DNA from 2 places in the Aquimarina spinulae genome. Region 1 is predicted to be linked to the other one. Evidence: riboswitches for the same ligand, from Rfam matches in the RefSeq annotation. Region 1 holds a riboswitch; the other holds the start of a gene.
The links. A riboswitch is a leader RNA that binds a small molecule or an ion and turns the genes downstream of it on or off. The one in region 1 is predicted to bind cobalamin.

Region 1 (16,831 bases):
TCGGGATATGAAATCCATATGGGAGAAACTACGGTTGAAGGTCATCAACCCTTAAATTATATCGATGGCCAACCAGAAGGATATATCCAGGGGAATTGTTGGGGAACCTATATTCATGGAATTTTGGATCACGCTACCGTAGTTGAAGATGTGTTACAAAATTTCACCAATACCAAAACATCTTTTGATTATGAAGCCTATAAAGAAGAAAATTATGATAAGTTAGCGGCTTTATTAGAAAAAAGTATTGATATCGATTCTATTATTTCTGAAATGCACATTATATCATGATATACGGACACGGTGATGACGGTTATCGTTATGCAATACCATTTAAAGCTAATTTTAGTTCTAATATTTGGCATGAAGGGACTTCAGAGCTATTACTTTCATATCTTAGAGAGCAACTGCCTCTTATTGCTAATTACCCAACGCCTAGTGCAGACCTATTAACACAACAAGTAGCAGAGCACCATAGATTAAATTCATCACAAGTAGTAATAACTAACGGAGCTACAGAAGCTTTTTATAATATAACCCCTCTCTTTTCTGGTAAAAAAGCCGCTATAGGCATTCCTACCTTTTCTGAGTATGAAGATGCTTGTTTAAGGAGTGGCATGAAAATCAGGTACCTTGATCGTTCTGAAGCACTACATACATCTTTTGAAGAAGATCTCGTATTTCTTTGTAACCCTAACAATCCCAATGGTTATAGCAATACGATTCTAGAAATAGAGAAATTAGTATCCGATTTCCCCGATACTACATTTGTTATCGACGAAGCCTACATCGAGTTTACCCATAAGATCAGATCTTGTGTCGAGCTTCTCGAAAAATATACCAATCTCATTATTGTAAAATCGTTAACCAAATTATTCTCGATACCAGGATTACGGTTAGGATACATGTTGTGTAGTACAGCAATAGGTGAAAAACTGCAGCATGCTAAAATACCATGGAATGTTAATACCATGGCAATTGAAGCAGGAAAATATATATTTAAAAACTATAAGGCTTTATACCCGGATATGGCAACACTTCTAGGATATAGCAGTCAATTACAACAACAAATTGATACATTAGATGGATTTACTGTTACCCCATCAAATACTAATTATTTTGTAGTAAAACTAGAAACACCTAGTGCTCCTCTTCTCAAAGATTATTTAGCACATACCCATCAATTATTGATCAGAGATGCTTCAAATTTTAGAGGTTTAGGTAGTCATTACATTCGTATTGCTAGTCAGAGTCCCGAGAAAAATGAACTATTAATTAATGCTTTACAGCAATGGAGTATGCTACAGTAATCATTCCTTTAGTGATTGGGTATATTCTCGATTTGATATTCGGAGATCCCCGGTGGCTTCCTCATCCTATACGATTATTCGGAAATAGTATTGCTTTTGGTGAAAAAAAACTAAACACAAACCCTTTTGCTTTTATAAAGGGAATGGTGCTTACCATTGGATTACTCGCAAGCACAATTACATTCTTTTATTATGTTCAAAAACTCATTTCTCCATATATCATTACCTATTATACGTTCACCTCTGTATTTGTGTTCTACGCCTTAGCAAATAAAAGTTTAATAGATGAAGGCCGAGCTGTTTTTACAGCTTTACAAGAAGGAATAGAGCAAGGTAGAAAACGACTATCATGGATTGTGGGTCGGGAAACAGACCAATTAAATCCACAACAAATAAAAACAGCGGTATTCGAAACATTATCAGAGAATCTTAGTGATGGAGTTATTGCTCCTCTTTTCTACTATGCATTATTTGGAGTGGCCGGTGCTATGGGATACAAAATGATCAATACTCTTGATTCTATGATTGGTTACAAAAATGATAGGTATATAAATTTTGGGAAATTTGCTGCAAAACTAGACGATGTGGTTAACTATATCCCGGCTAGAATTACGGCATTCTTAATGTTACTGGTAACTGGCAAACTTCATAAAATCTCTTTTGTAGTGAAATATGGTAAACAACATTCCAGTCCTAATGCCGGATATCCCGAAGCTGCGCTGGCTGCGATTCTGGATTGTAAATTTGGCGGACCTAATTACTATCACGGAAAACTAATTGAAAAACCTTTTATAGGAACAAATGATCGAATCCTGAAAGATCAGGAAATAAAAACGGTAGCAAGGATCAATCAAAAAGTAACCTTTACATTTGTCCTTTTAATTTGTGTGGTTTACTATTTTTTATAATGCCCAAAAGATATATCATTACCGGAGCACCGGGAACCGGAAAAACAAGTTTAATCCAGGCTTTACAAGCTAATGGATATCAATGCTTTTCTGAAATTTCTAGAAAAATAATACTTGAACAACAACAAATAAAAAGTGACAAAACTCCTTGGGGAGACCTTCCTGCATTTGCTAATTTAGTATATCAAGAAACGATTAGAGAACTACAGCTTCCTATTGAAAAAAATATATTTGTAGATCGAGGACTGCCTGATATTATTGCCTATCTAAAAGCCAAATCTCATCCTATTCCAAAACACCTGTTGGACTTTCCGTTCAAAACACATTATGCGTCTACTGTATTTTTAATGTCTCCCTGGGAAGAAATCTATATCAATGATCCTCAACGTCTTCAATCTTATCAGGAAGCATTACATATTCATAAGCATCTTATAGAAGTCTACCAAAACTTCAATTTTACAATAGAGGTAGTACCTAAAACAACTTTAACAAAACGTGTGGATTTTATCCAATCATTTATTTAGAACTCGTTTGGACTTTATAAATTAAAGCGAAAATTAGCAATTTTGTATTTGAAAGAAGGCTTTTTTGAGTTGCATAGCAGAGCTATGGAAGGAAGAAAAGGCAAAAAACAGATGCAAAAGAGCATTTTTTTAGCAAATTGAAAAAGTTTAAATGAGTTCTTAAACAAAAAAAGTATCTTCGCTGCTGATTTACGGTTCTTTTGGAAGCAAAAGATGAAAAGGGAATTTGGTGAAAATCCAAAACTGTTCCCGCAACTGTAATACATATCTAAAATTATGATCTATATGCCACTGTAGTACAACTATGGGAAGGCGATCATAATTGTGTAAAGTCAGGAGACCTGCCATAAATCAAAATATACTATTAACTCTCGGGTAAAGAGTTGGTCTTGAATAGCTTTATGGATGTACATAAAGTATTCCTATTTTTGACTTCTCTTCCTGTTTTTAATTTCTTTTAATTATGGGAAAAAATCTAAGTAAAGTAAACACCACCTTTCAATTTTGTGATGGAGGGTCTTGCAAAAAAGCAAAAGGTGAGATCGCTATACGTGAAGCCAGAGCATATCTTCGTAACAAAGGGCTTTGGGACGCTACTCATACTATTAAAACAAGATGTAATGGTCGCTGCGAAGATGCACCAACCTGGATTGTACAACCAGGTAACTATTGGTATAAAAACTTAACTCCCGATAAAGCCGTTTCAATTCTAAAATCCCATTTAGAAGAAGATCAACCTGTCGAAGAGTACTTATTATATAAAGAAGGGTGGTCGGTCTTACTAACCGAAAATGAAAAAACCATTGCTCCTATTACTTTTAAAGATAAAACAGATACAGAATTGGGAGAAGCCTTAGTAGCCCGATCTTTTGCCTCTGATCAACACCTTTATCCTTTATTTAAGTACTTATTTCAAGAACCTAAACCTATTGCTGTGCAACAATACGATGCAGCTTCAATTGAAATAAAATCGTCTCACCTGGTAGATTACACCGATGATTATGAAGTCAAAATTACCGGAGAAGACCTTCAGTTACAATTAACTATTGCTGGAATCCCTAAAGACATTTCAGATGAGATAGCCGATCGTAAAGTAAGTGTGGCAGAGGTGATCTGGCTTAAAAAATCTACTATCTTTACCAAGGCAATACGTCTGAAAAATAAAAAAGGAAAACACCTGGTAACATTTTGGATAAAAGAAGAGGATACAGTGACCTGGGAGCATATTCTTACTGTTTATCTAGGGATGTCACCAAATCATATTAGAATCAGTGAAGAAGTCTAAACACATAAGCATATTAGGTTGTGGATGGTTAGGATTACCATTGGCAATAGATCGAATTGCCAACGGAGATACGGTAAAAGGGTCTACCACTACAGAAAGTAAAATCGACAAGCTAAAAGCCGAAGGGATTATACCTCATCTTTTTACACTTGGGAAGTCTTCAGAAAAAGAATATATAGATTTTGTATCCGGAAGCGAAATTGTCATTATCAATTTTCCTCCTAAACGAATCTCTAATATTATAGAAATATACCAAGACCAAATAAAAAGTATACTTCCCTTTATTTCTGAAATTCAAAAAATAATCTTTATCAGCTCTACCTCGGTATATCAAAATACTAATGGAGAGGTAACTGAAACATTGAATATTGAACCAGAAAAAGAATCAGGAAAGGCAGTTGCTGCTGTAGAGCGACTATTGCAAGAACAATTTGAAAATAGAGTGAGCATTATTCGACTATCTGGTCTTATTGGTGATGATCGATTACCAGGTCGATTTCTTGCTAATAAAAAAGAAGTGCAAAATGGAGATGTTCCTATTAATGTAATCCATAGAGAGGATTGTATTGGATTAATTAATGCAGTTATAGAAAAAGAAGCCTGGGGAGAAATTATAAATGGTTGTGCAGACCAACATCCCATACGAAAAGAATACTATACGCTTGCTGCCCAAAAAATTGGACTTACCCCTCCTACTTTTATCAAGCAAGAAAAGCAAGCCTATAAGATTATCTCTAATACCAAAAGCAAAACACTTTTAGGGTATTCTTATATCTATCCCGATCCCTTAAAATTGATTTGATCATGAATATTGTAGCCATAGTAGGTGCTGGTCCCGGAGACCCAGAATTATTAACTGTAAAAGCATCTCGCTTTATCAAAGAAGCAGATGTGATCCTTCATGATAATCTCGTTTCAGATGCTATTTTAGCGATTAATACAACTGGAGAAAAAGTATATGTAGGGCGTAAATTTGGAGATACTTCTGATCAAATAGAACGCCAGCAAAAGATCAATGAATTACTTTGTGCTCATTACCAAAAAGGCAAAAAAGTAGTACGTCTTAAATCTGGTGATCCCTATGTCTACGGAAGAGCGGCTGAGGAAGCACGATATTTAACCAAAAAAAATGTTCCTTTTGAGGTAATTCCCGGTATTTCTGCAGCACTGGCAGCAGCAAATATTTTTAATATTCCCATTACCGAAAGAAATAAATCCAATGCCATGCTGATATGCACGGCACATACAGCTGATTATTCTTTTGAGCAACTCACTGGGATTGCACATATGCTTAAAGCCGGAAATACCATCTCAATATATATGGGACTTAAAAGTCTGCATAGGATTATCCCTAAGCTTTTAGAAGTTTGCGAAGACGATACTATCCCTGTTAACGCAGCCTCTAATGTATCGCGATCTAATCAGGAAATTATAACAGGCACGCTAGGTACTATACAGGAACAGATTAAAAACAGTACATTGCAAATGCCTGTAGTGTTATTAATCGGAGCACATCCAATTCGGTAAATTAATGTTTGTCAATCAGAGCATTTTTTATTCATAAAACAATATTGATAACTGTAGATATAAACAAAAACAATGAAATGAGCCATAACAATTGAGTTGATACCAACCGAGATGTTCAATGGCGAATTCCATCTGACAACTAAAAAACAATAAAAAAGAACAGATGAAAGAAGGAATATTACTTTGTGGACACGGTAGTCGTAGAGAAGCTGCCATTACTTCTTTTAAACGGCTGGTAAGTATCCTAAAAGAACGTTATGAGAATGACTATGAAGTAGATTATGGGTTTTTAGAATTTAATCACCCTACTTATGAAGCTGCAGTAGAGCGTATGTACCTTAATGGAATCCGAAAAATATATGCGCTTCCGGTTATTTTATTTGCCGGATCTCATGCCAAAAATGATATCCCTTATGAATTGAACACCATTCAAAGTTATCATGAAGATCTAACCATTGCTATGGGAAAGCATATTGGTGTCAATTCCTTTTTGTTAGATCTTGCAGTAAAGCGAATCGAAGAGACAGAGGCTACCCTATCTAAACTAGATCGAAAAGAAACCTGCCTGGTGGTTGTGGGCAGAGGGACAACTGACCCCGATGCCAATAGCGATGTATGTAAGCTAACCAGTATGCTCTGGGAAGGAATGGGATATGGATTTGCTACCACAGCATACAGCGGAACAGCCTATCCCAAAGTTGATGAATCGTTACAAATGATTGAAAAATTAGGATTTAAACGAACAATCGTTATTCCTTTTTTCTTTTTTACAGGAGTATTACTAGAACGTATTTATGGTCATGTTACCGATATAAATACATCTTCTACCCTAGAATATATCTATACAGATCCTTTTGGTACCGATGAATTATTGATGAAAGCTTTTGATGAACGCTTAGAAGAAGCTAAAACAGGTACTGCTCATATGAACTGCCAACTTTGTAAATATCGAAAGCAAGTAGTAGGGTTCGAGCAGGATTATGGTAAAGAACAAGTTGGACATCATCTAAACGTAAAAGGTATTCTTTTTGAAGAAGATGAAAAACCAGGTGAAGTAAAAAACTCGTTAGGTAGTAAAATCAAGAAGGTATTAGGGATTTAGATTTTTGAAATTCTTATTCCTTTAATCTCGGTAAAAATAGGATTCCGAGCTTAGCACACATACAATACAAGCCTTATAGAATAGCATTAATTCGCTTTTACTAAGCCATTCTATGTGCGCTGGTATTGTGCCTAGACGATTTCATTCACTTTTTACTTCTTCCTAAAACCCCATACCTTATTAGACACTAATTATCAGTAGTATAAACAAAAAAAACTTCCCCTATACATTTATTAGTATATATAATCATGGTTTTATACATGTTATAAAAATATTTGTAATATATAATTTGTTAGTTAAGACTAACTTTTTTAGTTTTATATAGCTAATAAATTATATATTTACACATGGACTACGTTATTGAACTATTAGAAATGAAGAAACGGCAGTTAAACCGTGAAGTCATGAATCAAAATCTTCTGCAGAAAGATATTAGAAAAGGAATTTCAGAATTATCAAAAATCACAGAAATAACCAAAGCAATAAAGGTTTTAAAATCAAAAAGATACAAATACAAAAACTAAAACATGAAGATCACACAACAATTACCAGGCCTACCGTATGATAAAAAATCACTTGAACCCATAATCACAGAAGAAACTTTTGATTACCATTACGGAAAACATCATGCAGCTTATGTGAACAATTTAAACACATTGATAAAAGACACTCCACTAGTAGACGTCACGATACAAGAAATAATTCAATACGGGTTTCAACATAATGACACTCTTCTTTTCAATAATGCTGCTCAACATTGGAATCATAGTTTTTTCTGGCATTGTTTATCTCCAGATGAAGGAAAAAAACCACATGGGAAGATCAAAAAACTTATCGAAAGAGATTTTGGGACATTCGAAAAATTTAAAAAGCAATTCTCTACCAGTGCCATTAAATTATTTGGTGCAGGCTGGACCTGGCTTGTGCAAAGCCAGGAAGGGAAATTAGAAATTTTATCATTGAAAGATGCTCAAACACCCATAATTGAAAATAAAACTCCTATCCTAACACTTGATGTATGGGAACATGCTTATTATATAGATTATCGTAATGCACGTCCAAAATTCGTAGAGGTTTTTTGGGAGGTTGTAAACTGGAGTTTTGCTAATGAAAATCTAAAATAAGATGAGCGAATTATGTACTAATCAAATTGAAAATTATTGGAAGGCCAAAATAACAACTTCTAACATTTTGTTTAATAAAGGTAAACTCGACCAAGCATTATTAGGATATAAAGACGCTCTATACCGAGCCGAAATACTAAATATAAATCAATCGGATTGTATTCGAGATAATATTCCATTTATACAGATATATATCATTTCTTGTAATAACATTGCTAATACTTATAAGGAATTGAAACAGTACGAAGAGACTGAAAACACACTTAAAAGAGTTGTTTACTACCTTTTACATTTATCCAGTAATATCGACTTAAACATAGATGAAATTAAAGCAGAATTAAAAAGAGCTACCATTGCTTATGTAAATTTTGTGAAGGAAAACGGAGGAGATAGAAAACAACAGGAAACATTATTTACTGTACTAAAAGAACAATTAATAGAAAGCTATTAATTATTACTAAAGCGGGCTATTTTTAGTATAGACCTCACAGGTTTTAAAAACCTGTGAGGTCTGTCTATACCTTATCAAGGTGCTCTTTGTGACATATAAGGTAATTTGTGTAGATCAAAAAGCATTCCTAGTGATCAAAGAACTATCTCTAAGCAACTCACAAGGTAATTTGAAGGGTTATAAAAGTAGCTCGAAGAATTAATGTAATTCTTCAAACTACTTTTGGCTGGGCTCAACCCCTTATCGATATGAGGTACACCTCTGCTAACAAGGGGTATTACAAATGTGTTTGCTCGCTGTTTCACTTGATTTTTGTCATATACATATACCAATTCCATTCCCAGGTTTCTCCATTATCATCAGAGAATGCCTGACTCCAAACCGGCTTGTTTTCATCTCTTACATCCCATCGAAAAACGACTACAATAGGTTTACCTTCAAAAGTATCTTTGGTAAAAAAATAGCCGATATCATTTTCAAAAGATCCAACTACCGGGGGATCAAATTTTCCTCGATTAGAATCTGCCCAGTACATACTCCATAATCGTGTTTGGGGATCAAAAAGCCGTACTGTCATTCCTTCAAATGGTTGCCCGTCTCTTATTGCAAGAAAATTGTCGATATTACCTAAACCGTTCAATACTTTATACATTTCCTGAGTAGATTCGAACTCTGTCCATTCTTCACAATGATTAAGTATTGATTTAAGTTTTTTGTTACGAAGTCTAAATTTTCCTTCAAAGAAATCGAAATCATGTTTAGAAGATGTTGAAGTAGGTGTAATTATTAACTCATTATGAATATCAAAATTTACTTTTGGAATTTCAGAATCATGATTGTTTTTCATATTATTTCATGCTTTTATTGTTTATCTGGCACAAAAATAAATGGGGAGGGTGACAACATTATGTCAGTCAAAAAAGTGAACTCAAAAAATTTTCATATACTCCTGAATAGTGTATGAATGTTCTTTTTTAAAAACCTCTGAAGTACGAACCAATCTATTGATTTTACTTACGATAAAGTCACGATATTCTTCTCTAAGAGAACACCAGGCGATAAGATGCCATTGATTGTTATAAAAAATAATCCCTATAGGCTCTATTGCTCTTTGAGTTTGATTGTTATTATTATCGGTATAATTTATATTGAGAATGTGTTTGTCAACAATAGCATTCTGAATTGCTGATAAATAATGATTCTCATTATTAGAATCAGAAGGCAGATAAATCTCAACTTTTGAAGAAAATTTTTCGAGTTTTTCCCAGTCCTGATATTTTAAAACAGCTTTTATTTTTTCGAGAGCAATATCTGAGTTTTTAGTAATTGATTGGTCTGCAAATTTATAAGCAAGTGTTTGCAATAAAAGAAGAGAATTTGCTTCTTCGATAGTGAACAAAAGAGGTGGTAAAAAATAGCCTTTCATGATACAATATCCTTTGCCAGGTTCAAAATAAACAGGAATTCCCACCTCATTTAATGCTTTGATATCTCTATACACTGTTCGTAAACTAAGTCCGTATTTTTCTGCAAAAGCCTCTGCAGAAACAAATTTTTTGGATTGCAATGTCCATAACATGCTCATCAATCGGTCTACTCTATTCATTTTTTAAAACTATATTTTACGTTTTTTAAAATTACGTGAATAGTTTAAATAAGTTCGATGTACATTAAGAAAAATAGTGTAAAAAGAGGATATCTTCATTTTTACCAAGTACCATGATACATATTCTCTCCTTATGTATTCGATAGATATAACATTTTTGATTATATATCTTAACTATTTCTAATATTTACTATACAGACCTCACAGGTTTTAAAAACCTGTGAGGTCTCTTAATATGTACACTTTTTGTAAATGAATTATTTATGTTTTCAGAAGGTTTATTTTGGTCTGGACAACCATTTTTTTATGACTTCCTTTTCTTTTCCAGCGCTATAGTATTTTATTTGTTTTCCCTGTATTACTTCTCCAAAGGCAATGTCATTTTTGGGATATCTACTTTTGTATCCTTCTAATTGATCAGATATCGTTTCGACCATAGGACGGTTAATTAACCCAGCATTAATAGCTTTCTGCACATTAAAATAATACATTCCTACAGGTTTTGACCTCCATAAAGGCATTATCTTATAAGGAAGAATCCCATTTTTTATAAGAAAATCTCCATCAATCCAATGTAGTTTTTCTGGCATACTTGTAGCATGAATGAGACAGGACACATAATCCTTAAAAGGGGTTGGATTAGAAGCAACATTGAATGCGCCATATATTTTTGATGCTGAACAATGAACGATAAAGTTTGCCAAACTTTTTACATCTGTAACCTGCATGTGATGATCATGAACATTTGGTAATAGTATTTCTCCTCCTCTATAAAATCTAACCGGCCAAAAAGGCTCTTCATTTGGGTTACCTGGATGAGTAACTCTAGAACTTTTCATCCCATGAGATCTATATATCGTAAAATTATCTATTCGTTCTCTAATGGCTTCCTCAGCAAATGTTTTTCTTATGGCATATCTAAAATCTTCGCCTATTGTTTTTGGGAATTCTGGCAGAGGGTTTAAGGGTTCTGATTCCTCAATAAACTTTTTATCCCATTTATCATAAACCGAAATAGTAGATATATAGTGATAATGGCCAAATTGCCCTTTAAACTCTTCAAGGAAATCTGAAACAGCTTTTGGAGATTTTTGCCATGTATCGACAACAACATCCCAATAGGTTTCTTTATATTTTTTATCAATTGTTTTAAGTCCTTCTTTATTTTCTTTTTCCCGGTCACAAATGATAACAGGTAAATATTTAAAAAGTTCGGGATTGGTTTTTCCTCTGTTTAATAATGTTACTTCATAGCCTGATGCTAAAAATGTTTCGACAATAGTAGGGCCCAAAAACCCTCTACCTCCCAGGATAAGCACTTTTTTATTGGTATCACTAAACATTTTAAATCCCGAAGCAGCTATTGGGTTTAAAAAAGTAATGGACGAAGCAATCCCTAATGTTTTAATAAAATCTCTTTTATTCATGTAACTCATATTATGTTAGAATACAAATATGGGGGCAAGTAAAAGAATAGCGGAACTTCTTAATTAATCAGTACTTATTTCTTTTTTGAATTGTCCGGGAGTTTTTCCTGTATGTTTTTTAAAATGATGAAAGAAGGCCGATTTAGAGTTAAACCCGCACTCATAACCTATACCTTCTAAGGTTAAATTTAATTTATTTCCCTCTTTTATTCTGTGTATGGCATACGCTACTCTTTTGGTATTGACTAAATCATAAAAAGTAGTATTCATTTCAGAATTTATGATTTGTGAAAGGTGATGCTTAGGAATATTTACAGATTCTGACAAAATAGCTAATGAAAAATCGGGATGCAAATATGTTTTATTTTCTCCGAAAAAACGATTAATAGAATCTATAAACATAATTATCTCATCATTCTTAAGCGGACTATGTTTATATTTCTTTTTATCGGTTGTAGTATCAAAAGGTACTTCAGGTCGGTATACCATACCATATTTCAATCCATAAAAACCGATCACAGTTACAAGGATAACATATCGTAAAACATCCCAAATTTCAAAATACGCTACTCCCACCAAAAGTTCTATTGCTAATCTTATAAGACTAATTCCTATACTTATAAGAAATAAAATTGCAATAATTCTAACCCAGGAGAGCTCTAGCATACTACTATCAGCCTTATGGGTCTTAAAAAACTTATCTGTTTTATAATAAGAATATAGTATGTACAACGGATAAAGAGTTAAAGAAATCAATTTTGTTATTAGAATTATTATTTCCCATAACAATTCTGATTCCTGTTTAATAAAAAAACTAAACAAGGTAAAGATTATAAAGGGCAAAAAATGCAAAAGATTGATTTTAGTAATATATTGATTAAACAAGGATTTTGTATACAGCAGAAAAAATGGACCATGTAAAAAACTAATTGTTGCTATTAATATCCCGGTTATATCGGTTAGGTATGCGCTTTTACCTATCCCTAATAATAAATGGACAGAGAATACTAAAAACCAAGTCATCAAAATCAGATCTGATAGTTTTCTTTTCTTTTTCAATACAATGAGTATCGCAAATAAAATACTTTGAATAGATCCAATTCCTAAAATTACGACTAATACATTAGACATTTTTATTATAGATTTTGGCTTAAGTTGCCAGGTAGTATCAAAAATTAGGGAAAGATAATATGATTTCACCTTTAATTTCAAAAAATCTTTGACTCTAATACCTTAGTACAACATTCCTTTATCTTCATAATAGGTATTTAAAACGCTCTTAAAATCTTCATTTTTTATCCATTATTTAGAAGATACGCTACACTACTGTTTCCTAAGATTTTTATCATTAGATCACTCAAATAAAACATTATGGTATGCCAAAGGTCTTTAGGATGTTTAATATTCATTTCTATAAAATATCCTTAGATCGTTTTATAGATTTTTTTTAAAAAAATCAACTGCAAGGTTTAGTGTTTTTTTGTGTATTTCTTTTCTATTTACTTTGGGGTGATCTATTGTAATTGCAGGAATAATTTTTTTCCCAAATTCAGTAGGTTCGTTTAAAAACACATAATGATCAACATTTTCATCAAACAAATGTACCTCGCTAGTCGGTATCAAATTATGATAATGAAGAGCATTTTGTTTAACAGGAGTATTGGTGTCTCCTTTACCTGCAACTATACATATAGGAGCGGTAATAGATTGCGTTTGTTTTTTAGAGTGAAATCCAAATCCAATAGCTGGAGACATCACAAAAAATGCTTTTATTCTTTTATCCTTAACCTTGTCTTTGTATTTAATGTAAGATGAAACGATAAGACTATCTTTTTCAAAATCAATAACTTCATCTGTATTTGGAAATTCTGGGGGTGCTTTTCTCTCAACGTCACTTGTGTTATCTGTTTCTCTTTTATTTCTATCGACATACCCTCCTGCAAGAGCAATATTAGTATAACCTCCTAAAGAAAAACCAACACCTCCTATTTTTGTAATATCTATCTTTTTTTTAAAAAATTCATCCTCTAAAACAGTATTAAGCACATACTGAATATCGATTGCTCTTTCCCACCATTTTACAAATTCTCTTGGTAATTTGTTATCAGTAGAATTTCCATAGTGATCTACAGATACAACTATATATCCTTCTTTCACCATTTTTTCAACAAACCAAGTTAATGAAAATCTATTACCTCCAGTTCCATGTGACACTAGCAATAAAGGAAGCTTATCTCCAAGCAAACTTGCATTCGGAATCGTTTCAATAGTTTTGAAAAGTGTTTCTTTTTTAGAAACTGAATCTTTTTTTACATAGTCATCATGAGTTGGATACCATATTTCTGTTACTAACGGGCGATTCCGTGATTCATCTATATAAGTTACTGATTTCTGTCCTACCTGAATGTTTTTATATTTTTCTGAAGAACATGAAGTAAATAAGATTATAGTAATAATAGCTGTTGAAAAAATATTCATTTACCAAGTTTTAATGATAATTAGTCTATAGATGACTAACCATTTTATTTGTTACACTTTCATCAGGCGTTTTATATTTTATTGTTCATATAGCTTAAGAAAAATAGTATCAAAAATCCTCTGTTCTCTAGTTTTTAATACAATGATATTTTACATACCCTCATAAACTTCATCTTTTCTTTTTTACGTTAGATACATCACATAACATATCCGCAAAGATCCCGAAGTGAGCAGATGTTTGTTGTTTTTCTACAGATAAGACTCCAGAGCGTTGTGAAATAACGAATTTTACTTTTTCCATGGTACAGCGTGGTTCAATCACAAATTTAATCAGACCAGCTACTTCAAAATCTTTTTGCGAGTCAATGGTGAGTTTCTGGGTGTAGGTGGTATTACGTTTCACAAAGTTTACCTGTCTACCACTAAAAGAATCATAACTTTCTAACGACTTCGGAAATTCTATAATCGAATCTTTCATGGTAAGATGCTTAGTTTCGTCTAATGAAAGGTTAAAACGTCCCAGGAAATTACCATTGGAGTGCGGAGATACAAAAAAGGACTTATCATATAAATCTATCGAAACAATAAGACGTTGCTCGCCCTTATCTGTGGTATCGGTTTTTAACGCTAACGCATAAAGGTTATCTATTTTATTAATAGTTGCTGTTTTGGCAGTATCTGCCTGAGCAGTTTCTGTTAACACCTTGTCTTTTTGATTATTTTTAGTACAACCAATACTTAATAGTACTATGAATATGATGATAAATTTGTTCATTTTTTGATGATGTTAATAATTAGTACAGGTACACTTTCTTATGATCCTTCTTGTATTATTTTTTATTTTTAGTAAAACTAAATCGAACTGCGGTTAAAAGTGTCAAAAAAATGTCAAAGAAGTGTCAACCACTGTAAAATCTCGTAAGATTGTATGTTATTTGTAGCACATGGAGAACAAAAAGATATATGCATTAGGAGCACTGGCAGGAATTATTTTTCTCATTTTGGGTTTCTCAGATATAAAAGAGCAAACAGAAGAGTTTTCTGAACTAGTAAAAATTGCGTTACGCGATGTTGGTAACCAATTACTATTAGCCAATCAAGATAGTACGTCTTTGGTTTTGCCAGTAGTTAAACTAGAAAAATCAAAGTATCAACTTTCTTTTGAAAATACACTTTCATTCGACCCTGGTGATTTGGTTTCTATTGTAAAAGAAAGTTTTCGAAAAGCCGGATTACCAGAACAATATCGTGTTGAAGTCTTGCGATGTATAAATAAAGAAGTTCCGTATAGTTACCTAATAAGAAATGACGTTGCAAGAGATATTGTTCCTTGTGGTGGAAGGTTTTTACCAAAAAACTGCTATACTATTGAAGTGCGATTTACCGAAACCGCATCAAGTAGTTTTAATAATCAGACATTAATCTATGGTATCCTTTTTATTGTATTTGTGTTCCTTTTATTAATTCTATATAAGCGAAAGCAACTTCGGGATACTAAAGAAAATGATGTACGCTATATATCCCTCGGTAGTTTTCGGTTTTATCCTAAGCAACACAAATTAATTAAACAAACTATCGAAATTAGTCTTTCAAAAAAAGAATGCGAACTACTAGAGATTTTTGTTGCGCATCCCAATCAAATTGTTAAACGAGATGAATTAATTAAAAAAGTATGGGAAGACAATGGTGTAATCGTAGGAAGAAGCCTGGATACGTACATTTCTAAACTCCGTAAGAAATTAAAAGACGACCAGGCGATTAAACTAACAAATATTCATGGTATAGGCTATAAGTTAGAAATAGAACTTTAAGCAGTATCGTTTTCACTTTTTAAAATTCAATTTTGGATTGTTATAGCAGGCTTTTCGTCCAGGGGTTTTAATCCGATAATGTTTTGATATAAAAGCCTTGTATTTCTACCAGGTCAATAACATCTCCCTCTGATAAATTCGTGGTAGCTTCAATTCTAAGTACATTGTCTATATCTTCTAGATCAATTGACCATTTAATGATATCTGAATGATTGTTAAGCATTGGTTTTAATGATCTAACTTTTTTCTTTGATTTAATATCTGTTCGAAATATTAGTAATTCCATATTAAAATATATTGTTATTCTGAATCTGGTTTTGAAGTGTCTTCTTGCACTTGATTTGATTGTCGTTCGATATATTGTTTGTAATATTCATCACCTTCTTCTTTCCAAAATTTATCATAGTATTTCCATTTTGAGAAATCAGTCTTCGAATCTTTTTTACAGTGATCGTTTGAATCTTTTGATGATTTTTTACTGCTACCACTACCACAACCGCCAAGAAGTATTTTGAATAATATAAATACTCCCACAGCTTGCCAATAGGTAAGAGTTGTTAGTCCAAAAATCTCGGGCATAAGCCAATTCCATAACCACATAATGACAAAGCCAAATAAAATGGCTAACCCTGTTATTGCTATGGCACCAAAAATGATTATTCCTACAATCTCTATTGGTGACTTTTTTCTAAATTTATGAGTGAAAAAATTTGTCATAATATATTTTTATTTTTATTAATCTCTACTTCTATTTTTTTATATAATACTGCAATTGCTCTATGTCTTCTAGACATTAATGTCCCTATAGAAATCCCTGTTTTAGTTGAAATCTCTCTATATGTATACCCTTCAAAATCTACAGCTATAATGATATCTTTATATGCTGGTTTTAGCTCTTCGATGCATTTTTTTAATACTACTATCATCTGATCAGAAGTGTAATTATCGTTTGATTGGTGTAGTACCTCTGCCAGTTCTACTAAATCTTCATCAGCGTCTACCGAATTCGTTTTTTTTTGTAGTTCGCATCACATCAATGATTTTGTTTTTTACAGATCTGTAAACAAAACCAGCTACATTATTTATTGGGGCATATCGATCTGCTCCCGAAAATAATTTTAGAGCGACATCCTGGATGATATCTTCTGCATCACGATTGGCTGTGTCACTTATTTTAGTTTTCACATACCACTTGAGAGACTCATATTCTCTTCCAAAAAAGTCGGTAAGCTTTTTACTATTTTCTGATTCCAAATTCATTAAAACCTTTTATGAAGG
Region 2 (16,831 bases), 1.5 Mb from region 1:
TTTAAATATGTATGAAGATGATAAAGCTTTTATTTATTTTAATAAATCGTTACCTATTGCAAGAGAATATAATTATCCTTTAATTATCCTGAATAATATACTTAATATATGCGAAATTTATCGAGAGAAGAAGGATTTTAAAAATGCTAAGAAAGGATATAATGAGGTATTGAAAATATCCAAAGAATCAGGATATCTTAAGCAACAATTATATGTATACCAAAGCTTGAAAAATATAGCTCTAGAAGAAAAAAACTATAAAGAAGCTTTAGAGAATACAGAGAAAAAGATTCAAATACAAGATTCTATAAAAAAACTACAAAAAGATAAGGAAGTAGCTAAACTGGAAATAGAATATGAGACATTAAAGAAAGAAAAGGAAATAACAATTTTAAAAAAGAATCAAGAACTTAAAGTTTTAGAAATAGAAAGACAACAGTTTCAGAAACAAACTCTTACATATGCATTTGTTGTAATTTTGATACCTCTGGCGGGTTTACTTTTTCTATATTATCAAAAGTTAAAAAGTCAGAGCTTATTGCATAAAAAAGAAAAAGAAATAGGAGAACAAAAGATAGAAGCCTTAATAAGAGACCAGGAGTTAAAATTAATTAAAACCTCGATTAGTATTCAGGATAAAGAAAGAAACCGTATTGCTCAAGAGCTTCATGACAGGATAGGAGGAAATCTGGCAGCAATAAAGCTTCAGTTTGGTTTGGCCAAAGAAAACTTAAAGAAAATGGACGCCATCTATCAACAGATTGATGATACCTATAAGCAAGTTAGGACACTTTCTCATGACCTTATTCCTAAAAAATTTAGACATAATAACTTTATACTGTTGCTAAAAGAGTACATGCAGAATATTGGAAATGCCAGTAAATTAAGTATTCATATTTCAACCTATTCAGAAAATAAAATTAATGAAATAGATCATTCATTTCATAATGAACTATTCTCTGTTTTTCAGGAACTTATTACAAATACCATAAAACATGCTAATGCCCGTAAAGTTGAAATTCAAATCGATCTTATAGATAACCTTATTCATGTTATTTTTGAAGACAATGGTAAAGGGTTTGATACCTCTGTTACATCTTTAGGTATTGGTTTAACAAATATAGAAAGTCGAATACAAAAATTATCGGGTGTAATGCATGTCGATTCTCGTCTTAAAAGAGGGACTATTATTACTATTGAAATACCAATACTGCAATAAATATTTTAGTGGTATTGCTGTAGGATAAATATAAGGAGAGGTCTAAAACAACATTTTTCGTTTTCGAACTAATAACCAGATGACTACAGGAGCACCAATTAATGAAGTAATAGCATTAATAGGAAGTGTATATTCGCTAGATGGTAACTGTGCAATACTATCACATACCAGCATAATGATACTGCCTAATAATATTACAGCAGGAATTAATGTTTTATGATCTGAGGTATGAAATAGTTGTCTTGTAAGATGAGGGACAGCTAGACCAATAAAGGCAATCGGTCCGGCAAAAACGGTAACGCTACCGGCTAATAACCCTGTAGCAACAATAATCAGAAAACGACTTGTCTTGATATTTAGCCCAAGGCTACGAGCATAGTTTTCTCCCAGGAGTAGCGTGTTTAGAGGTTTTATGGCAAGGATGGATAATAACATTCCTAATAATGATATACCAGAAAATATAAGTACATCATGCCAGGATAGATTGCCTAAACTTCCAAATCCCCAGAAAATATATCGTTGTAATTGATCGGCAGGAGCAAAGTAGGCCAGTACACTCACTATAGCAGCTGTAATACTTCCAAACATAAGTCCGATAATAAGTATTGCCATTGTATCTCTTACTTTAATTGAAACAAGCATTACGGCAAACAATACTAATATACTACCCAAGCTGGCTGCAATAACTAATCCCCATTTTGAAATTAAAAAAGTAGAAACAGCGACTCCGGTAAATGCACTTCCTAATATGAGTAGTGCTACTCCCAGACTTGCTCCAGAGCTTATGCCGAGTACAAAGGGGCCTGCTAATGGATTTCTAAATAAGGTTTGCATTAATAATCCAGAAATCCCAAGCCCACTGCCTACAATTATGGCAGTAATTGCTTTTGGTAATCGATAATCAACAATGATATGCCTCCAGGCTTCTTTTTCTACTGTTCCGCCTACCAGGCTGCTTAGCGTATCTAACCATGGAATAAATACTGAGCCTAAGCTTATGTTAGTTATAAAGCAAATGAACAGAAGTATGATAATACTTATAAAAACACGTTTATATGATTTGGTTGGGGTCAATTAATTTAGTTTTTCAAAAAAAAAGGGTTCATAATCGATTAATAATTCTGGATGAGCAATTTTAATGATATCTTTTAAAATTAAGTCGGGCCGCATAGGTCCTAATTCATAATATATTAATCCTCCTTTAGAACCCATCTTTAAAGTTGAAGAATATACGGCTTTATTTTTAAAGGCATCGAATAAAGTATACCGATGATTCTTTGCTTTTAGCTCATCGAGTGATTTAGAGTTTCCTGATCCTATCCATAGTTCTGCCTTTTGGGCCTTTTCAAGTACGCTTTCAAAACTTAATGCCACGCTTCCACTTTTTTTTACGTCTTCCCATAAATATGTAGTATTTGCATCTTTTAAAAATTTGGCGACAAAGCTGTTTCCGCCGGGAACATGCCATACATCCTTAAACATATTACCCGATAATACTGTTGGAGAAGAAGTTGTGTTTTTGGCTAAAGTAGTTGCTTGGTTGTATTCTTTTTTTATATTTTGAAAGATATCTTCTGCCATTTTTTCTTTACCAAAGAAAGCTGCCATAAATTTTATCCATTCTGCCCTACCTAGGGGGTGTTCTTCTAACCAGGAACCATTAATTACCACAGGAATTCCGGTTTTTTGTATTAGGTCATAAGCTTTTGTATCTCCAGAAGAAGAAAACCCAACAACTAATTCGGGGGAAAGCTCAAGAACAACTTCTGTATTTAGATTCCATTCCTCACCAAGTTCTTTAATCGCACCATTGTTAATCAAAGCTCGTGTTTTCTCAGAAGAGATATAATCTGTATGGGGAAATCCTACTAACTTCTCTTCAAGATTCATATACTCCAACATCGGAATATCTGTAGTAGAAGTCACAACGACTCTTTCTACAGGTACTTCAATAAATATTGCATTTGGAGATTTAAATGGTTTTTCTGTTCCTTTTGGGTGTAAAATATAGGTAAGCTCTTCTTTTGCATCTGGCCAGGGTGTTGAAACCTTAATTTCTTTATAATTTTCCTGGTTTTTAATAGTAAATCCCGAGGCGTGTTCAATATTTTGAGGAGCCAGATACATCACAGTGAGTGGAGTTGTATCTTTTGGTGTTTTCTTACAAGAAGCACTTAATAAGAATAGTAAAGAAATGATAAATATAGTACGCATGAGCATCATTTTTTTGTAAAAATAGTAAATCAGAATAAGTTTAATCCCGAAATGATTTTAAACCCGTATGCTGTAATAGAAAATCTGTTACAGCATATTAAATTAAGAGCACATTATTTTTTCTACTAAAATTTTATAAGATTAGATACTAAATACTTCTCCGTATGCAATCTTGATACTAAAAGAGTCTTTAAGCTCTATTTGTTGTAGCTTGGCAAGCAATGCTCTCATAGGCCCAGCATGCGTTATTATTGCAATTTTTTCTTCAGAAATATGATCCAGAGAGGTATAAAAATCCAAAATACGTTCTTGTAGTTTGATATATGACTCTCCATTTGGGACTTGCACATTTACAAAATCGTTCATCCAGGGATCTATTTCAGAACTATGTATAGCATCCCAGGGCTGTAACTCCCAATCTCCAAAATTTAATTCTTTAAGTCGATGATCGTAGATGATTTCTTTTTTGAATGTTTGGGCTAATAGTTTACACCGCTGTAATGGACTACTATATATAGTTGTAATTTCATGAACAGGAATAGATTGATGTATTTTTTCTACTTCGGCAGTAAAGGTATTTGTAATTCCTATATCGCTTTGTCCGTAGCAAATTCCTTTTTCGATATTTGGGGTGGTATGTCTTACCAGATATATTTCCATAGTGCTATGCTAGTAAGATAAAAAACAATTTCGCTCAGTTGTTGTACGGCACCTGCACAATCTCCTGTTTGACCGCCAATCCATTTTTTGAATTTGGCTGCTAAGAACATTTTTGACAGGTACATGGGGATTAAGGTAAGAAATATCATGGGATTTTTGAAGAAAAATAAAGGAGCAATACCAAATATACCACTTACTAATAATGAATGTATACTCATGCTTTTTGCTGCTGGTTTTGCCTTACTGTTTTCTGTATCTCTTACATAAGGATGCGTAAAGATTAAGGTGGTGGCTATAAAACGACTTAGGGCATGTCCAGAAATTAATAAAAATGGGATGTAATACATTTCTACTTCTCTTAATGCTGCAAATTTTATGCTTAGCATTAACAATAACCCAATAGTACCATATGTACCTAAACGAGAATCTTTCATGATCAAAAGGATCTTATCTTTGGTCCACCCACCACCAAATCCGTCGCATACATCTGCAAATCCATCTTCATGAAATGCACCTGTAGCATAAATGGTAGAAAACATAGATAGAATTACTGAAATTTCTACCGAAAAAATAAAAGAAGCTCCATAAAAAACAATAGCACCAATACTTCCGACAATGATCCCCACTAGAGGAAAGTACTTGGAGCTAAGATGTAAATATTCGGGATCATGATTTACCCATTTTGGGCAAGGAATACGGGTAAAAAACATCAATGCAGTAAAAAAGATGTGAATTTCCTTTTTCATAAATAGTATGTTTCTTTTATCATTTTTGTAAGGACGGCAACTTTTTTAGCATGGAAATCGGTGTTAATAGCAGAATTCTTCTGTAGATATTTAGAAAATGGTATACATGCCAAAATAATGAGAACTATTGAAAATACGATACCTAAAACTCCTATTTTATTTTTTTTGAGAGCAGAAATAACCCCTAAATATAGACTTAATAACCCTATGCATAGAGTAGTGATTTTATATAGTTTACTAAGAACTTGTGTTGTAGGAGCAATTTCTGTATTCTCTTTTATTTCTAAAAATACATGATGTCCCGATAGATTAATTTTATACATGAAATAAAAACCTATGCATGCAATAATAACAGATAACACACCTCTTTTCATATGTTTTCATATTTTTAATTTGGGTATTTTAGAACAGTTAGTTATTACCAGAAACTCCAGCACTTTCAAAACTAGCCATAGTATTAAGAAAAGCAACTGCAGATTCTATAATAGGATATGCAACAGCAACTCCTGTTCCTTCCCCTAAGCGCATACCAAGGTTGATCAATGGTTTTTTATCTAAGAACTCATACATTTTTTGATGTCCTTGCTCTTCAGATGTATGTGCAAATATGCAATAATCTAATACGTTTTGATGCATAGCATGTGCAACCAATACAGCAGAAGTAACGATAAACCCATCGATGATAACAGTCATTTTGAGTTCTGCTGCTTTTAAAATTGCACCTGTGATCATGGCAATTTCGAATCCTCCAAAAATTGTTAAGGCATCAAGAGGAGAAGAAGGGGTATGTTTTTGGTATACTTCAGATAAAATTTTTTGTTTGATTTTGATAGCCGAAGTATCCAGTCCTGTACCAGAACCCACACATTCTGCTATCGGAATCTCTGTGAAATATGACATTAATAATGAAGCAGCAGAGGTGTTTCCGATTCCCATTTCGCCAAAACCTATAGTATTGCAACCATTATTAAATGTATCTGTAACCAAATCGGCACCTTTTTGTATAGCTTCTGTACATTGCGTTATCGTCATAGCAGGTTTTTCCTGATAATTTTGAGTACCATAATCAATTTTTGCATGAATAATGCCAGAAGTATTTTCAAAATCATGATTAACCCCGGCATCTACTATTTTAAGCGCAATTTGGTGTTGTTTACAAAAAACATTTATAGCCGCTCCTTCATTTATAAAGTTATAAACCATTTGTGCAGTCACTTCCTGAGGGTAAAGGTTGACTTCTCTTTTTTGGGCAATACCGTGATCACCCGCAAAAACGAGAATTGTGGATTGGTTTAAACTCGGTTGATCTGTGTTTTGAATCATACCTATTTGTAAGGCGACTGTTTCAAGTACTCCTAATGCTCCGACAGGTTTTGTTTTAGTATTAATTTTGTTTTGAAGAGTAGCTTCAAGGCTATTATTAAAGATAGGTTTTATAGTAAATTCCATGCGTATTTTGGTTAATTAGATTCTTTGATTTCTACAGGAATACCAGAAATCATTAATATTGCTTTATCGGCATGACTGGCTATATGTTGATTCATCCAACCCTGTAGTTCTGTAAATTTTCTGCCCACTTCAGTAGTAGCATGAACTCCCATTCCGATTTCATTAGAAATGATAATTATAGTCGCATTTATATCTAATAGTTTAGCAAATTCTGCTTTTGCTTGCGACAGAGAGAGCTGGACATCATTTTTTGTATCCATATAGTAGTTGGTAAGCCACAAAGTTACACAATCGATTACAACGATGCTATCCTTTTTTACAACTTTAGAAATTTCTTTTTCTTCTTCTATAGAAGTCCAACGTTCGTCACGATCTGCAATATGCCTATCTATACGTTTGCGATGATCATCATCCCAAACGCGTGAAGTGGCTAGATAATAAGGAGTATCAGATAATTGTAATGCCAAACGTTGTGCATATCCACTTTTACCAGAACGTTCTCCTCCTGTAATGTAATATAACATTGAATTGGTTTTAGAGAAAGCAAAGGTAATTGAATACATTATTTATTTGTTAAAGTAATCCGAAATTCGGTAAAATATAATACATTCGCGCAGAATTTTGGTTCTGATACTCCTTAATCAAGGGAGTTGAGGATTAAAAGGGAATCAGGTACAATAAAAAATGAAGATAGATAAATGAATAGCGATTTTTAATTTTTAATCGTATTTCTAACATCTAGCATCGTAAATCAATATCCCTGAGCTGTTCCCGCAACTGTATGCTGTGTCCACATTAAAATGGATGCTTGTTGTTAATTCTTTATAACCACTGCTCGTTATGGCGATCGGGAAGGTAAACAACAAGACGCGAGCCAGGAGACCTGCCTTTATTCGATGTAATCAAACTTTCGGGACAAAGGTTTGGGTATGGGTAAACTACATACTTTTTTCCGGTAATTGTAAAAATTAAGTGTTTAAGTAATGAACAAAAAAGTATTTTTTGGAACCGCATTTTTAATGTTGGGATCTTCTTTTGTATTTGGACAGGAGATCCAAATAGATGAAGTGGTTAACGAGCTAGACGAGGTGGTTATTTCTGACTCTAAGTTTAGTTTAAAACGAGAACAAAGTGGTAAAGTAATTACTAAAATTACCGCTGCAGAACTAGAACGTAGCCAGGGACAATCGGTAGCTACGGTACTTACAAGAGCAACTGGCTTATTTATTAATGGTAATAGCAGTGTGGCAGGACAAGATCTTGGGGTTTATGTACGAGGAGGGCGTAACCGCCAGGTAGTGATTAGAATTGATGGAGTAACCGTTAGCGATCCTTCTACTTCTTCTGGAGATTTTGATTTACGATTATTATCGGTGAATCAGGTACAGGAAATTGAAATTCTTAAAGGAGCATCGAGTACGCTATATGGCTCGGGAGCTGCGGCTGCAGTAATTAATATTATTACAAAATCTGAGAGTAAGAAAAAAATCGCTGCTAGTTTTCAATCCAGTATAGGGACTAATCAATCTCAGGAAGATCAGGATTATGATATTAATGAATTTGTAAACTTGGCTTCGATTAACGGAACCTTAGGAAAGGTAAGCTATTTGGCAAGTATAGGAAACCAGTTTAGTGATGGATTATCGGCAGCAGAGGTCGAAGGAGCAGAAAGTGATGCGTTTTCTAAATTTAATGTATATGCCAAGTTAGGATACCGATGGAATGATAACTTCAGGTTTCATTTTTTTGGAAATTTGGATCAATATAAAAATGATTTCGATGCTGCTGCAGGAATCGATGGAGACAACCGGTTTGAAAGCCAACAATTAAGAGCAGGGTCTTTTTGGGAAATTAAATATCCTAAGGGGAGTTTTACATTTACAAACAGTTTTGCTTCTTTAGAAAGAGATCTTACCAGGTCTAGCTTTCCTTCAAAATACGAAGGTAATGTACATACTTTTGATGCATATAATAAATATACCTTTAACAATACGCTACATACAGTTATTGGAGCTAATGGTTCGTATAGTAAATTTAGCCTACTAAATATTCCTTTTGGCACAACAAATCTAGAAGAAACAATTAGTGATACCGATGCAGAGTTTGATATAATAGATCCATATATTAATGTAGTATACGCTTCAGATTTTGGTTTTAATCTAAATGTGGGAGCGAGATATAATATTCATAGCACCTATGATAATCATGTTGTCTACAATATAAACCCATCATATACTCATACATTTGGAGATAATTATATCAAAGGATTAGCATCGTATAGTACAGCATATATTACACCGTCGTTATTTCAATTGTATGATACAGCATTTCTTACCGGAAATCCAGATCTTAAACCAGAAGAGAGTACAACTATAGAAGGGGGAGTTGAATTATCTCATAAGAAGAAAGCTACAGTGAGTGTAGTATATTTTAATCGTAAATCAGAAAATTTCATCACCTTTAATCCAACTACTTTTGTGAACTTTAATTCGCCAGACGATATTAAGGTAGATGGAGTAGAAGTAGAGGTGTCTACATTGATGTTAGAAGATAAACTATCAGTAAAAGGGAATTATACATATACTAATATTGATAAATTAGATGATAATATTAGAATTCCTAAACATATGATTAATGCCAGTATAGGTTACCAACTAGGAGAAAAGACATATACTTCGTTAAACTATCAATACAATACTAAGCGTATAGATAATGATTTTGCTAATACAGACCCGGTTACTTTTGCCCCAACACAAGTTTCTCTTGATGGTTATGGGATTTTAGATTTTTACATTAGTCATCGATTACTAAAAAATCTAAATGTTTATGCAGCGATGCATAATATTACCAATGAAGATTATCAGGAGATTTTAGGATTTAGTACCAAAGGTAGAAATGCCAGAATTGGAATTACTCTAGAATTTTAAAATTATCTCCCGGGTCTAATCAAAAAACTCCTAAACGAATAGTTTAGGAGTTTTTATTTTTTTAGAGATGGTTTAGCATTATATGGTACATATTTATCTATTTATGGGAGAAAAAGTAAAATTGTCTTTATACATTCTTTGGTAATTTGGCAATAAAGCTTTAGCCTCCCAATCAATTATATCATTTGTAAATCCATTTTTACTTGTTGCAGTTAAAGTCGCACCACTAACTATAAAATCCAAAGCTGTTTTTAAGAAAGGTTCATCAATTTCTCCTAGAACACCCATACTTGATATATTTTCTTTAAACATAAGATCAGGTGTCAATCCATTTATAAAATCAGTCACTCCATTTTTATTAGCAGATTTTAATACTAAAGGCTGTATAGCGTATGTATGAGTTGAATTGGCGCCTTCTCTTCCAAAACCTTGAGAGTCATAAAGTGTAACAGAAGCTTGAAATTTTCCTGTAGTTAATTCTCCAATTTGGACTACATCGATATAAGGTTCTAACCCGTTAATAACTAACTCACTGGCAGAAGCAGTCCTGTTGGTAGTAAGAACATATAATTTGGTAGCTCCTAAAGAATTAATTTGTTCACCTGTACGAATTGTATTTCCAAATCTGTTGATTAATGCTTCTTCTCCTTCAGCACCAGAAGAAAACTGATTTTGCAATTCATCATTCCATATTTCTTTTGAAAAGATTTCTCCGTTAAATTGCCCTGTGATCATACTCGACATATCTATTGCAGTTCTTACCGATCCACCACCATTGTATCTTAAATCCAGAATTAAATCATTAATTCCATCGGCTTTAAATGTCCCAAAAGCTTCATTTAGTTTTGCATCAAAACTACCAACAAAACTATTATACATTAAATAGCCAATCTTTTGACCTTGATATTCTATAGTTTTAGCAATAAAAATTGGGTTTTCGGTATATTGAACCTTAGTTAATGAAACATTTTGACCTGTTTCGACAATATTTCCATTATTAATATTAATTAAACTGATGCTATACGAATCTTGACCAAAAACGGTATTAAAATCAGTATTTCTAGTTAATTTAACACCGTTAACTGCATTAAAAAGATCTCCACGTTTTAGTCCTTTAGCCTCTGCATCCGTTCCTGGTAATATATAACGTATAAAACCTATAACATCATCAGAATCTTGAGAAACCAAGCTTAAGCCAAAGTCGATTCCATTGCTTTTAGAAACACCATTAAAAGCTTGTTCTAAGGCAATATAGTCATCAACAATAAAACTGAATCGATCTTCTGGATTGGTAGATTTTAATCCATCAAACAATGTTTCTGGAGAGTTGAATTTACTTAAAAATTGAAAAAAATCTTGATTTGTATTAAACCTGTCATTTGCCAGGTCACTTACGTTGGCTTTATACAAATAAGCAGTATTCATGCCTTTCCATATAAATTCATCGATATTTTGATCAGAATTGGTTAATACTTCAGGGGGTGTTCCTTGATCTTGCGGGTTATCATCATCATTAGAGCAAGAAAAAACAATAAATAAGGAAAGAAATAATATTTTAAATTGTACTGTACGCATTTTTGTTTTTAAATTTTTCGTTAAGTATTTTTATTTATACATTCGTTGATAAGTGGGAGAAAACATTTTACTACTTCCTACGCTTTCTAGTTGTAGCAAATTATAATTTTTAGCACTTTTTGTACCTAAAATATTATCTATTGCAGCTTTAAAAAGAGGCTCGTTTTCGTCACCTAAGACATTAAGATTAGAATAATCTTCTTCGATTTCTATTTCTGGAGAAAAACCGCCGTGATAATCGGTAAAACCAACAGAATTACTAGATTTAAGAACTAAAGGTTGCATAGCATATGTATGTCCTGCATTAGCTCCGTCTCTTCCAAAATTATTAGAATCATACAATGTTATTGAGGCTTGAAATTTTCCTCTTGTAGTAGTTCCTACCTGAATCACATTTATATGCGGATCAAGCCCGTTAATTACCAGTTCACTAGCCGAAGCAGAGCTTCTGGTTGTTAAAACATAAACTCTGCTCAAATTAAGACTGTTAATAGCTTCGCCTGTTCTAATTTGATTATCAAAAAGGTTGGTACTCCCAAATTGTGCCTGTCGATCAGAGTTCCATTCTTCTGTCGAAAAAATCTGACCATTAAACTGCCCTGTAATCATACTCGATAAATCAATTGCAGTGGTAACAGATCCACCGCCGTTATATCTTAGATCTAATATTAAATCACTTACATTATCGGATACAAATTTTGCAAAAGCTGCATTAAGCTGGGGATCAAAATCGCCAGTAAAAGAATTATACATAAGATATCCCACAGGGCTACCACCTACATCAATTGTCTTTGATATAAAAACAGGATTCTCGGTATATTGAACTTTGGTAAGAGAAACAGAAGTTCCTGTAGCAGTAACATTAGTACCATCAAAAGTAGCCAGTCCTATAGTATAACTATCGGGGGATAGTAATTGTCTAAAGTTTTGGTCATTCATCTGGGTGCCATTAACCGTATTAAAGATATCTCCTCTCTTTATTCCTTTGGCTTCAGCATCTGTTCCTGGTAACACATAACGTACATATCCAAACACAAGAGATTGGTCGTTTGGATAACGTACAAGGCCATATTCCATACCATTATTCTTTGTAATCCCATCAAAAGCTTGCTCTAAAGCAACATAGTCATCTACAATCCAACTAAACTGGTCAACTTCTACCTGTTCTCCGTTTACTAATACAGTTTGCTTAGATTTTAATTCCGCGAAAATTGCTTCGGGAGTAGAAAATCCTTCTAAAAACTGTGTGTATTCCTGATTCGATGGAAAACGATTATTTGCCAAATCCGGGACATCTGCTTTATATAAGTAATAAAGGTTTAATCCTTTCCATATAAAATCATTTATTTCTGTAGCTCCAGAAATACGGGGTACATCATCGTTATCATCAAAACATGCAGTAAGCAGGTTGCCAACGAAAAACAATAGTGCAAAATACTTTATGTACTTCATCTATTTTATATTTATTGTTTTTATTTGTCTTAATGAAATCCATCAATAATCATTCCGTGAAGAATAAAAATGAAAGTTATACTTATTTCATAATGACCTATACTTCTTATTATAAGGTGATAAATGTAACTACTTTATTATAATTTTAAAAAAGATTGTAACAAATTACTTAGATAGTCGTCTCCCTAATATAAAGCTGACAAAGTTTTATGAAAACCACCAACCAAAATGAAAGAAGGAGCATTTATAACGCTTACAAACGGATTTAAAGATAAGCTTTTTAGGTTAGCTAAACGTTTGCTTGTAAGTAATGAAGAAGCAGAAGATGCTACACAAGAAGTATTACTGAAGCTATGGAAGAATAAAAGTAAAATGGCTGAGTATAAAAATGTAGAAGCTTTTGCGATGACAATGACTAAGAATTATTGTTATGATAAGCTTAAGGCTAAAGAAACAGGGAACCTAAAAATTGTACATAGTAATTATAAGGACGAGAGACCTTCATTACAACGACAAGTAGAAGCTAGAGATAGTTTAGATTGGGTAGGTAAGATTATGGATGGTCTGCCAGAACAACAACGAATGATTATCCAGCTTAGAGATATAGAACAATATAATAATGCAGAAATAGCTGATATGCTAGGACTTAATGAAACGGCAGTTAGAGTTGCATTATCAAGAGGAAGAAAAAAAATTAGAGAAGAATTATTAAAAAAACACAATTATGGAGTTGTCTAACATAGAAAAATTACTAGAGAAGTATTTCGAAGGAGAAACGACCATTTCTGAAGAAAAAGAATTAAAGGTTTACTTTACCAGAGAAACTGTGCCGTCGCATTTAGAGAGATACAAAAATCTATTTCAATATTTTTCTCAAGAGAGTACCATAACGGCTACCAAGGATCTAAAATTAAATACCAGTAGTAGAAAATCCAGATACGCCTGGATGGGTATTGCAGCATCAATAGCTTTGATCGCAGGGATATTTTTAACAAATACACCACCAAACCCAGACGAAACTCTCGGAACTTATGAAGATCCAGAAATAGCTTTACAGGAAACCAAAAAAATCCTCAATATGGTTTCGCAATTAATGAATGAGGGCAAACAGGAATTAGTGTACCTGAACGAGTTTGAAAGCACTACCGAAAAATTAACAAAATAAAAACAAACGACTACCTGAAAAATACTGTTGGTAAAACAGGGTGTAGTAAGGGGATTAAATTTTAAATATTATGAAAAAGTTAGCAATTATTTTAGCCTTTGCAATATTACCATATGTGTCTAACGCACAAAGTAATTTTGATAAATATGAAGATATGAAAGGAGTATCTTCTGTAGTAGTAACCAGTAAAATGTTTAAGCTACTAAGCCAAATAAAATTAGAAAGTAATGATACCGAAGTACAAGAGTATATGAATCTTGTAGAAAACATCAAAAACATCAAGGTCTTTGCTACAGAAAATGCAGCAGTAGGACAAAAGATGAGAGCAGATGTAAGTAACTACCTTAAAAGCTCTTCTCTTGATGAATTAATGAGAGTAAAAAGTGATGGGAAAAATGTAAAATTTTATTCTAAACCAGGAAAAGACGATGATCATGTAAGTGAATTGTTTATGTTTCTTGATGGCGTAAAAGAAGATGGAGATGGACCCAATACTGTAGTACTTACGATAACAGGAGATATTGATTTAAAACAAGTCTCTAAGATTGCAGATCACCTTAATGTACCTGGTGGAGAAGAATTAAAGCACGTGAAAAAGAAAGGAAACTAATCAAGTATTAGGATAAAAAAGATCCAGATTTCTTCTAACCTCATGGTTAGAAGAAATCTGGTCTAAAAACATCAATCAAAAATAATCAACCAACCCACCAGCTTAGGCAGGTGAAAAAAAATAAGAGAAATGAAAAATGTGTATAAAATTTTAGGCATTGTAAGTATATCACTAATGATGAGTTGTAGTAGCGAACCCTCACTACAAAAGTATTTTGTAGATCATCATGGTGATGCTGATTTTATAGCAGTCGATGTACCGACTAGCCTTTTGGATAAAGAAACGGTAGAACTTAATAAAGATGAGAGAGAAGCTTTAGAAAGTATCAAAAAAGTTAACTTTTTGGCTTTGCAACTTACCGAGAGTAATCAAGGTAAATATGAAGAAGAGAGTGCAGCGATAAAAAAGATATTAGATACAGATAAGTATGAAACCTTAATGCGATTTGGATCAGACGGAACCAAAGCAGTACTTAAATATCAAGGAGAAGAAGATGATATCGATGAGGTTATCGTTTTTGCCAAGAATAATGAAAAAGGATTAGCATTAGTACGTGTATTGGGAGATAATATGAGACCCGAAAAAATGGCTATGCTTATGAAATCTGTAGAAAAAGGTAAAATCAACCTTAATGCCTTTAAAGAAATAGCGCAAACTATAGATATTGATGATTAATCAGTAGTAATGATATAAAAAAAAGAGGCTGTTTTTTAACAGCCTCTTTTTTTATGGTTTAAAATCTATTGTTTATATCCCTGTATAGTTAGAAGGAGTAATTTGTTTTAACTCTGATTTTATAGATTCAGAAACATCGAGGGTTTCAATAAAATCAGCAATAGAATTTTGATTTATCTTTTCGTTAGTACGAGTAAGACCTTTTAAAGCTTCATAAGGATTAGGATATCCTTCTCGCCTTAGTATGGTTTGTATAGCTTCTGCAACAACAGCCCAGTTATTCTCAAGATCTTCTGCGAATTTACCTTCATTCAATAAAAGCTTATTTAGCCCTTTCAGTGTAGCCTGAAAAGCAATTAGCGTATGCCCAAAGGGTACACCAACATTTCTAAGTACTGTACTATCGGTAAGGTCACGTTGTAATCGACTTACAGGTAGTTTTGCAGCAAGGTGTTCGAATATGGCATTTGCAATGCCCAGGTTACCTTCACTATTTTCAAAATCAATAGGATTTACTTTATGCGGCATAGCCGAAGAACCAACTTCTCCTTTTTTTATTTTTTGCTTAAAATAATCCATAGATACATAAGTCCATACATCACGATCCAGGTCCAGTATAATCGTATTAATACGTTTTAAACCATCAAACAGTGCAGCCATATGATCATAGTGCTCAATCTGAGTAGTGGGAAAAGAATGATGAAGCCCCAGTTTTTCTTGTACAAAATGAGTCCCAAAAGCTTTCCAGTCGATATTGGGGTAAGCTACTTTATGTGCGTTGTAATTTCCTGTAGCACCACCAAATTTTGCAGCACTTGGTATATCCTTTAGTAAATCAAACTGTGCTTCGATTCTGGTAACATATACCTGAAACTCTTTTCCTAATCGGGTAGGAGAGGCAGGTTGTCCATGAGTACGTGCAAGCATAGGTACGGCAGACCATTCTTCTACCAAAGATTTTAGCTTTGTTAGTAATGCATTGTACTCTGGGATATAAACACTACTAATAGCTTCTTTAATACTTAACGGTACCGCAGTATTATTAATATCCTGAGAGGTTAATCCAAAATGAATAAACTCTTTATATTCTTGTAACCCAAGAGCATCAAATTTCTCTTTGATAAAATACTCTACAGCTTTTACATCATGATTCGTTACTTTTTCTATGTCTTTTATTGCCGAGGCATCCTCGCTAGAAAAATTAGTATAGATTTCTCTTAGCTTATCAAATAACGAAGTATCAATACCTTGTAATTGTGGTAGTGGTAGCTCGCATAAAGCGATAAAATATTCAATTTCTACGAGTACACGATATTTGATTAAGGCTTCTTCACTAAAAAATGCACTAAGAGATTTGGTCTTTGATGCGTAACGCCCATCTATAGGTGAGATTGCTTGCAAAGGGAATAATGACATAATTTTCTTTTTTTGAAGCTGCAAAGATAATTTAATTAATTGCGAATTGCGAAGTACAGGCAACGAATTTTAAAAGTTTCAGATATTAGGTATTAGGTATTAGGTATTAGGTATTGGGTATTGGGTATTGAGTATTGAGTATTGAGTATTAGGTATTGGTTTTTTTCAAATCTTTAAATATTTTTCAACTATCAACTATCAACTATCAACTATCAACTATCAACTATCAACCACTACCCAATTTTTTTCAATACCATTCGAGAACGTGCTTTATAAGCTGCACTGCCGGTATTGTAATTATTCTCTAGTGTAATTTTAAGTTCGGGGTGTACCCAATCGAATTCTGTGCCCAGCAGATATAAAGATGTCATAGAATATGCTTTTGGAGCTACTTTTTGATCTGTAATGATCCAGTCGAAGCATAGTTCTGTTATTTTTTCGCGATGTGTGGTAGTTAAGGCAGCTCTTACTTTAGGGTTCTTTTTTTGGTAATAGGCAATACTTAGATATTCGAATATTTTTGCCATAGGTCGTACAGCAGGATGTTGATATACATTAGGTACAATACTAATAACCGTATCAAGATAAGGGAGAATAGCAGTAAGATCGTGTTTGCATAAAAATTCGAGACCCCAGGAAGCTTTGCACGAGATTTCATCATCTACCCGGGCACAGATATTTAGCAAATCAGGAAGCAGTTCTGGATTCTCAAGGATCATATTA

Region 2: another riboswitch for cobalamin. It lies ahead of NNH57_RS06450 (TonB-dependent receptor plug domain-containing protein); the one in region 1 lies ahead of NNH57_RS12715 ((2Fe-2S) ferredoxin domain-containing protein).

What each region holds. Positions count from the first base shown of each region.
Region 1 covers NZ_CALSBP010000002.1:1,619,695-1,636,525, forward strand. Annotated here, with positions in the region: gene NNH57_RS12695 (cobyric acid synthase) at 1-291, shown strand, start outside; gene NNH57_RS12700 (pyridoxal phosphate-dependent aminotransferase) at 288-1,310, shown strand; gene cbiB (adenosylcobinamide-phosphate synthase CbiB) at 1,292-2,218, shown strand; gene NNH57_RS12710 (AAA family ATPase) at 2,218-2,742, shown strand; cobalamin riboswitch at 2,918-3,105, shown strand; gene NNH57_RS12715 ((2Fe-2S) ferredoxin domain-containing protein) at 3,206-4,027, shown strand; gene NNH57_RS12720 (Rossmann-fold NAD(P)-binding domain-containing protein) at 4,014-4,829, shown strand; gene cobA (uroporphyrinogen-III C-methyltransferase) at 4,832-5,554, shown strand; gene NNH57_RS12730 (sirohydrochlorin chelatase) at 5,718-6,656, shown strand; gene NNH57_RS12735 (hypothetical protein) at 7,004-7,180, shown strand; gene NNH57_RS12740 (superoxide dismutase) at 7,184-7,780, shown strand; gene NNH57_RS12745 (tetratricopeptide repeat protein) at 7,782-8,231, shown strand; gene NNH57_RS12750 (hypothetical protein) at 8,533-9,078, opposite strand; gene NNH57_RS12755 (helix-turn-helix transcriptional regulator) at 9,160-9,837, opposite strand; gene NNH57_RS12760 (NAD-dependent epimerase/dehydratase family protein) at 10,116-11,264, opposite strand; gene NNH57_RS12765 (helix-turn-helix domain-containing protein) at 11,328-12,395, opposite strand; gene NNH57_RS12770 (alpha/beta hydrolase family protein) at 12,699-13,742, opposite strand; gene NNH57_RS12775 (hypothetical protein) at 13,912-14,517, opposite strand; gene NNH57_RS12780 (winged helix-turn-helix domain-containing protein) at 14,687-15,553, shown strand; gene NNH57_RS12785 (hypothetical protein) at 15,621-15,839, opposite strand; gene NNH57_RS12790 (hypothetical protein) at 15,854-16,270, opposite strand; gene NNH57_RS12795 (RNA polymerase sigma factor) at 16,267-16,527, opposite strand; gene NNH57_RS12800 (RNA polymerase sigma factor) at 16,544-16,813, opposite strand.
Region 2 covers NZ_CALSBP010000002.1:149,832-166,662, reverse strand. Annotated here, with positions in the region: gene NNH57_RS06490 (tetratricopeptide repeat-containing sensor histidine kinase) at 1-1,219, shown strand, start outside; gene NNH57_RS06485 (FecCD family ABC transporter permease) at 1,262-2,293, opposite strand; gene NNH57_RS06480 (ABC transporter substrate-binding protein) at 2,294-3,433, opposite strand; gene cobC (alpha-ribazole phosphatase) at 3,575-4,093, opposite strand; gene NNH57_RS06470 (adenosylcobinamide-GDP ribazoletransferase) at 4,075-4,839, opposite strand; gene NNH57_RS06465 (hypothetical protein) at 4,836-5,213, opposite strand; gene cobT (nicotinate-nucleotide--dimethylbenzimidazole phosphoribosyltransferase) at 5,251-6,288, opposite strand; gene NNH57_RS06455 (bifunctional adenosylcobinamide kinase/adenosylcobinamide-phosphate guanylyltransferase) at 6,300-6,812, opposite strand; cobalamin riboswitch at 6,894-7,193, shown strand; gene NNH57_RS06450 (TonB-dependent receptor plug domain-containing protein) at 7,272-9,215, shown strand; gene NNH57_RS06445 (S41 family peptidase) at 9,309-10,790, opposite strand; gene NNH57_RS06440 (S41 family peptidase) at 10,821-12,242, opposite strand; gene NNH57_RS06435 (RNA polymerase sigma factor) at 12,471-12,980, shown strand; gene NNH57_RS06430 (hypothetical protein) at 12,967-13,407, shown strand; gene NNH57_RS06425 (DUF4252 domain-containing protein) at 13,478-14,017, shown strand; gene NNH57_RS06420 (DUF4252 domain-containing protein) at 14,147-14,692, shown strand; gene purB (adenylosuccinate lyase) at 14,765-16,108, opposite strand; gene NNH57_RS06410 (adenylosuccinate lyase) at 16,342-16,831, opposite strand, start outside.